2 regions of the Citricoccus sp. NR2 genome follow, and region 1 is predicted to be linked to the other one. Evidence: riboswitches for the same ligand, from Rfam matches in the RefSeq annotation. Region 1 holds a riboswitch; the other holds the start of a gene.

Evidence for each region. A riboswitch is a leader RNA that binds a small molecule or an ion and turns the genes downstream of it on or off. The one in region 1 is predicted to bind glycine.
Region 2: another riboswitch for glycine. It lies ahead of gcvP (aminomethyl-transferring glycine dehydrogenase); the one in region 1 lies ahead of O1A05_RS02010 (DUF5058 family protein).

Annotation. Positions count from the first base shown of each region.
Region 1 covers NZ_CP115154.1:430,741-434,619, forward strand. The annotation lists gene O1A05_RS02000 (amidohydrolase) at 1-357, opposite strand, end outside; gene O1A05_RS02005 (hypothetical protein) at 354-1,130, opposite strand; gene O1A05_RS02010 (DUF5058 family protein) at 1,169-1,918, opposite strand; glycine riboswitch at 2,060-2,153, opposite strand; gene O1A05_RS02015 (hypothetical protein) at 2,331-2,684, opposite strand; gene fbaA (class II fructose-bisphosphate aldolase) at 2,700-3,722, opposite strand.
Region 2 covers NZ_CP115154.1:2,979,521-2,983,399, reverse strand. The annotation lists gene O1A05_RS14020 (hypothetical protein) at 1-1,114, opposite strand, end outside; gene O1A05_RS14015 (inositol monophosphatase family protein) at 1,258-2,163, shown strand; glycine riboswitch at 2,234-2,332, shown strand; gene gcvP (aminomethyl-transferring glycine dehydrogenase) at 2,534-3,879, shown strand, end outside.

The DNA of each region.
Region 1 (3,879 bases):
CACCGCGGTGGCGATGTGGGTGTCGTGGCCGCAGCCGTGCATCACCGGCACCTCGGTGCCGTCATCGAGCGTACCCCGCGCCGTCGAGGCGTACTCGACGCCGGTCTCCTCGGCGATCGGCAACCCATCGGTGTCGGCACGGAAACCAATCACCGGGCCTCCCCCGTTGCGCAGGATTCCCACCACCCCGGTGCCGCCGGAGCGGAAATGCTCGATGTCGAGCTCGTCGAGGATCCCCTCGATACGCGCCGCCGTGTTGTGCTCCTGCATGGAGAGTTCGGGTGCGGCATGGAGCTCACGGTAGAGCTCATGCATCTGGCCAATCAGTGCGGAATCAATGTCGGGAAGACGGCTCATCGTTCGGTAACCTCCTGGTCGGCATGGCGGGAATCGGTGTCAGCATCATTGTCGTTCTCAGCGGCGGCCGTGTCTGCCCCCGCGGAACGGTTCCGCAGGAACCAGGCCAGCGCGGCGGTGGCAAAGACCACGATAAAGGTCCCATAGAACGCCATCGCTGGGAACATCGGGATAATCACAAAGGTCATCACGGTGGCCAGCGCAAAGGCGATCACGGTGGTGCGTGGCGCCTTCTGCGAAACGATCGCCTGGATCAGCACCCCGCCGAGCACCGACGGCACGATGAACGACTGGATGACGCCGATGACGTCGGTCGGGATGATGCTGACCACCCAGGTGCCCAGAATGCCCACGAAAATCAACAGCGAGAGCAAGTGCACGACGACGGCGCCGCTGATCGCCATCAGCGCGGCGAGCTCACCTCGCCGAGTGCCGGCTTTCGCGCCCACGGTGGTCTGCGCCATCATCGCTGCGGGCAGCAGCTTGTTGGAGATGTTGCCGATCATGAACACCTGGTACATGGCGGACTGGCCCAGGATCGGAAAGTAGGTCAGCGGCTCCACGATCCACAGCACACCGAACACCGCGGCCACCGCGAGGAACGCGGTGAGAATGCGGGTGGTGTTGAGATCGAGTCCGGCGAAGAACACCAGGTACAGCGGAGCCGACAGCGAGACCATCAGCCCGATGATCATCGTGATCCGGCCCCAGCGGGCGGTGGTGCGATCGAAGGTGGCCAGCGCGGGGCTGGACTGTTCAGCGGAGAGTGTCATGGGGAATCATCCTTGAGAAGTTCAGGGAGCCGGCGGGCTCAGGCCGCGGGGAACCACTGGAGCTGGGTGCTGGTGTAGGCCATGGCCAAACCGGCGATGATGGCGAAGCCGAGGGACCATTCGCGGATCCAGCGCCGATGCAGGCGGGCAGAGAGGAACAGGCAGATACCCACCACCAGAGCAGAGGTGATGAAGGCGATCACGTGCGTGCCCGACTTGGGCAGCTCCGCGAATCCGAGGCTGAAGAAGGCGCCCAGCAGCGCCGCTCCCGGGATAATGGTCATCACCAGCGGGCTGACCTGGCGCATCTTGCTGTCGCCGCGCTTGAGGATCGGGGTGAGGATCAGGGTGCTCAGAATCCACATGGCCCCGCCGAGGCTCATGGCAGTGAACGCGACGGCGAACACTTCCTGGGTGTAGGTCGGCCCGCCGAGCTCCGCGCCCATGGTGCCGGCCGCAATGGCGGCGGCACCGGTCTCAAAGGAGACGGAGCCGATGAGGCCGATGCGCATCAGGGTGGCCGGGGTGCCGAAGATGGCCAGCAGGGCGACCGCGACCAGCGCTACTGCCAGGGAGGGGCCGATCGAGGTGATCGCGCCGGTGCGGAAGGAGGTGCGCAGATCGGCCGAGGACATCCCGACCTCGGGGGCGACTTTGCGTGCGGCGCGCACGTAGATCAGGGTCTGGACGATGATCACGGCGAAGACGCCGAAGGCCAGCACCCACAGCAAGGGCGTATTGGCCAGCGCCAGCACATTCGTCGAATCGGCGTTCGTGGCAAGGGTCATGGGAGGCTCTTCCGTGTTCGGAGAATATGAACAAGAACGTTGCGAGCCCCTCTGTTGCTAACCTGAGAGATTGGCGGCTGAGGATGGGCCGCTTGCCCCGTCGGTGAGACGCGTTCAACGCGCCTGCTCTCCAGAGTCCGCACGGTCGCTACTGTCCGGGTGCCTGAGAGTTTTTCGGGCAATTGCTCCTTCGGCGCCCCTGCTCAACAGCAGGGATCTCTCCAGCAGCGATGTGGCGGATTGATGATCAGCATACACCGAATTATGGCGTGCGTCACACAATTATTTTTCCGCTGATAATCCGTACCACACCAGCGGATACCCTCGTTGGCGCAAAATCCAAGATAAACAGCGAGGTCGAGAGCCCGTGACGAGCCCCCGACCTCGAGAATCTATTATTTCAGCGCAATGTTCAGCGGACGTCAGGATCCTGTTTCTTGGTCTCGGCAGAGAGCTCCTCGGCACGGCGCAGCCAGTCGTCATGCTTCTGCGCCTGGTCGTCGCGCTTCTGCGCACGGATCTCGAGACGTTCGAGCCGGGCCTCCAGCTCGGCACGGACGTTATCGTCCCCACCAGCACCAGCCTCGATCGCTCCGGAACCGACCTGGGATTCCAGTTTCTTGACGCGCTTCTTCAGCTTCTCCAGCTCTTCGGAGGAACCGCTTCCCGGTAGATCACGGCCGGTCAGCGTTCCGACCACCATCGTGATACCCCAGACGATGATCGCCACAATGGCGATCCAGGCAAACCAAGGAATCATGCCCATCGTCGATCCACCTACTTACTTGATGCTCTTGCCGGCCGAGCCCAGGTTCTGGCACGCCTCGACGATGCGTGCAGCCATAGACTCTTCGGCCTTGGCACCCCAGGTGCGCGGATCGTAGAGTTTCTTGTTGCCGACTTCGCCGTCGACCTTCAGCACACCGTCGTAGTGGGTAAACATGTGCGCCACCACCGGACGGGTGAAGGCGTACTGGGTATCGGTGTCGATGTTCATCTTGATCACACCGTAGGAGACGGCGTCGGCGATTTCCTGCTCGGTGGAGCCGGAGCCGCCGTGGAAGACCAGGTCGAAGGGGCGATCCTTGCCCAGCTTGGCACCGACCTCGCGCTGGATCTCGTCGAGGATCTCCGGGCGCAGCTTCACGTTGCCGGGCTTGTAGACGCCGTGCACGTTGCCGAAGGTCAGCGCGGTCAGGTAGCGGCCGTTTTCGCCGGAACCGAGGGCCTCCACCGTGGCCATGCCGTCCGCCACCGAGGTGTAGAGCTTGTCGTTGATTTCGTTGGCCACTCCGTCTTCTTCGCCGCCGACCACGCCGATCTCGACTTCGAGAATCTGGTGGTTGTCACGGGTGCGGGCCAGCAGATCCTGGCCGATGCGCAGGTTCTCTTCCAGCGTCTCGGCCGAACCATCCCACATGTGCGAGTTGAAGAACGGGTCGCGGCCAGCCTTGACCTCGGCCGCGGAGGCCTCAAGCAACGGCATGACGAAGCCGTCGAGCTTATCCTTGGGGCAGTGGTCGGTGTGCAGGGCAATGTTGACGTCGTAACTCTTGGCCACTTCGCGGGCGAAGGCCACCATGGCCAGTGAGCCGATGACCATGTCCTTCACAGACGAACCGGAGAAGTACTGCGCGCCACCGGTGGAGGCCTGGATGATGCCGTCCGAACCGGCCTCGGCGAAACCACGGATCGCCGCGTTGAGGGTCTGGGAGCTGGTGACATTCACCGCCGGATACGCATAACCGCCGTTCTTGGCGGAATCGATCATCTCTGCGTACTTGTCCGGGGAAGCGATAGGCATGGAGGTCTCCTTGATCAGATCGTCGACGATTCCTTGTCAGTCTATCCAGAGGAGCCCTCAATGTAGACCGCTCCGGTGTCCGCGACGCCAGATCCAGATACCCGATACCGAACGACGCAGGTAGACGCGAACGTGACTTGTCGGTAGCGTCGGGGAC
Region 2 (3,879 bases), 770 kb from region 1:
TCCGGTCTGAGATGGCTCGATTCAAGCGACCTTTTGCCGCCTTCGCACTCCCGAAGGTTCTGACTCCGAAGCGACGAACGGCATCAACGCCCTCGCTGCCTGTTTCGAAGGTCTTATCACGTGCCTCGGCGACGGCTGCCACCCATCGCTTCGCCGCGATGTCGTCGCGGGATGAATCGATTCCGATGCGTTCGTTAAAGATGATGATGTCGGTTGCGACCTCGTTGCTGGAACGAACGGCGCCACCGGCTTTGAACGGACGCAATAAGGTCTTGTCGTTCGCTGTCTTCGCAACCGCGTCGATTCGGGCGAGCAATTTGCCGGTGGTGCCAGCGATCTGTGTGCGACGTCGATCCCGTGCGGCTTTGAGTCCCTTGCGGTAGCTTTCAAGCTCTGCCGGTTCTGCATCCATGACTCGGTCTAGTTCCAAGATGGCTAGGGCATCGTAGAGTTGAAAGCAACGAGCAAGAATGGCCAGCCATTCTTCAACGGAACCGGTCGCTGTACTTGCGACATCCGCTAATTCTCCGACGCGGTGTTGTTTCTTTTCTAGCTTCTCGGCTAAAGCATCGAGTTGGCGCAACGCATATCCCTGGACCGTTGCAACCGTCTCTGAAGCACCTTGGACCTTGGACCACATGACATCCGACACACGATTCGTGTGTTCGCGCTGCGTCATGACACTGTCCACGGTCGAGCCGACACCGATCAGTTGAGAAATCTGGGCGTCCTTCTGAGCCCGCAGAATATCGTCAACCTTCTCGTCGATGGTCTGTAGATAGTCGGTGATCTCGTCCATCGTTTGTTGCATGGCAAACTGCGCCATGATTCCTGCGGCCCCAGAAAGAATCGCCGGGTTGGTGAGGATAGGTCCTGCGGAACTGGGATTCACGTATTCGAGAATATTCGTGATCTTGCCCTTGTCTCCGGTCACGATGGCTCGACTGAGTCCGTCTGAGGAGCCTTTCATCGCAGTGCCGAGTTTCAGATTCTGTGAGGAATCTTTGGTGAGCTTGATCCACCGGCCAGAATTCGCAGCAGCCTCAGAACCAGCTTGTGCCACGCCGGAACCTGTCTTCAGGTAGGCGTTCGACGACGTCAGAATGCCTTCCATCTAGGCATTCGCTGGTACACCAGCTATCTGCGCTCAACGGTCACTCCGAACTGGATGCCTTGAGATCAGTAGACTGAGCCACGAAGTGGATGGCGATATTGCACATCCTGCCCGTTTTCGCCCTGTTCTGGAGGAACTCAGCCATGACTCCGTCTTCCGACGCCCCAACTGCCAACACACCGGCACTGTCCACGCTGCTGACGGTGGCGCGGGCCGCGGCGCGCGCCGGGGCCGACGTGCTCGCGTCGCGACCGCGTACGGTGCTGCCCCTGCAGCAATCTGACCTGGGCGCGGAGACCAAGTCGTCGGGCTCGGACTGGGTGACAGATTTCGACCGCCAGGCCGAAGAGAGCGTGCGCAGGGTTATTACCGGATACCGGCCGAACGACGAAATCTACGGCGAGGAATACGGCTCGACGCGTCCGGAGAATCCGACCGGTTATCGATGGTCGATCGACCCCCTGGACGGGACCACGAACTTCATTCGGGGAGTCCCGCACTATTGCACGTCCGTGGCCGTTGCTGGACCGGACGGGGACTGGCTGGCCGGCGCCGTCGTCGCTCCAGCCCTGGGACGGATCTGGTACGCCTCTCGGGGCAACGGCGCGTTCGGTATCGCCGAGACTCCAGGCGCCGATGAGATGGTGGGCATTGCCAGCCACCCGGCTGAGCCGCAGCTTTTGAGCGGGCCGATTCTGGGACGGTCCGGTCGACTGTTGGCCAGCGGATTCGGCTACGACGCGGAACGGCGCCGCTTCCAGATCGGGGTCCTCTCGGAGTTGCTGGCAGAATTCGGAGACTTGCGCCGGATCGGCTCGGCGGCGCTGGATTTGTGCATGGTGGCCGACGGCACCTTGGACGCTTATGCCGAGTACGGGACGCAGGAGTATGACTGGGCGGCCGGGGCACTCATTGCTGAAGAAGCCGGTGTGCCCGTACGCCGCCCTCAGTGGCCGGAATCGAGCGAGACTCCCGATTGGATGATCGCCGGGGACATTGGTCGTCCGTTGGCCGAGATGCCGCACGCACCCGGCCATCCGCACGCCTGAGAGACCACGCACCCGGATTTCGGGTACTCTGGAAGGGGTTGTCGAACCTCACATTCGACAACCGCGCCGCTGACGGATGGTGGGAGAGCTCCGCACCACACCAGGGGCGGGCACCGAAGGAGCAACCCCTCCCCGGGAAACTCTCAGGTCTCCGTACCGCCATCACGAGGCACCTCTGAAAAGCAGTTGCGTTCGGAAACGGACACGACTCACCGACGGTGCAAGCCGGTCCTGCGTAAACACGCGACCCGGTCAAACTCTCAGGTTATTCAACAGGGTGGGGAGGATCAGTGACTCGCTGAGACGGCGTGGCCTCGTCGTCGTACGCACCGTTGCAACCGATCCGACAGATCCCTGGAGAGTTTCGATCATGACTCAGACCGTGCCTTCGGCCCCGTTCACCGACCGCCATATCGGTCCCACACCCGATGACGCGACCATGATGTTGCAGACCCTCGGCTACGACAGCCTCGAGGCGCTCATCGACACCGCCATTCCGAAGTCCATCCGCCAGAGCACACCCCTGGACCTGCCGGCCGCGAATGAGACCGAGGTCCTCGGCGAGCTGCGCCGGATGGCCTCCCGCAACATCCAGCGCACCCAGATGATCGGGCAGGGCTTCTACGACACCGTCACGCCCGCCGTGATCCGTCGCAATGTGGTGGAAAACCCGGCGTGGTACACGGCGTACACTCCGTACCAGCCGGAAATCTCCCAGGGGCGCCTCGAAGCCCTGCTGAACTTCCAAACCATGGTGATGGACCTGACCGCCCTGCCCATCGCCAACGCCTCCCTGCTCGATGAAGCCTCCGCCGCTGCTGAAGCCGTGCTGATGATGCGCCGCGCCAACAAGCGCAAGGCCGATGGGCTGATCCTGGTGGACGCCAACACGTTCCCACAGAACCTCGCCGTCATCGAGACCCGCTCCCGGGCGGTGGAAGCCCAGACCCGCGTGGTCGATCTGTCTGTCGGGCTCAGCGACGAGCTGCTGACCGAGATCAACGACGTGGGACTGTGCGGCATCGTCGTCCAGCAGCCCGCCAATGACGGCTCCCTGGTGGACCACACCGCACTCTTCGCCCAGGTGAAGGGACTCGGCGGCATGATCACCGTGATCGCCGACCTGCTGGCCCTGACCCTGATTCAGGCACCGGGGGAGCAGGGCGCCGATATTGCGGTGGGCTCCACCCAGCGCTTCGGTGTGCCGCTGTTCTATGGTGGCCCGCACGCCGCCTACATGGCTGTGTCCAAGGGCCTGGAGCGCTCCATGCCCGGTCGCTTGGTGGGTGTCTCCACCGATGACGTGGGCCGTCCGGCTTATCGCCTGGCCCTGCAGACACGCGAGCAGCACATCCGCCGCGAGAAGGCCACCTCCAACATCTGCACCGCCCAGGCACTGCTGGCCATCTGCGCCGGACTCTACGCCGTGTACCACGGCCCCTCCGGCCTGAAGCGGATCGCACAGCACGCCCACCGACAGGTCAGCCGTCTGGCCGCCACGCTGACCACGGGCGGATACACGCTGGCCTCGCAGAGCTTCTTTGACACGATCGTCGTCGAGCTGAAGGATGAGACCTCCGCACAGCAGGTCTTCGACGACGCCGAAGCCGCCGGCATCAACGTGCGCCGCTTCGCCGCAGACCGCATCGGCATCTCCGCGGACGAAACCACCACCGAGGCGCACCTGTCCACGCTGGCCGACGTCTTCGGTGTGGA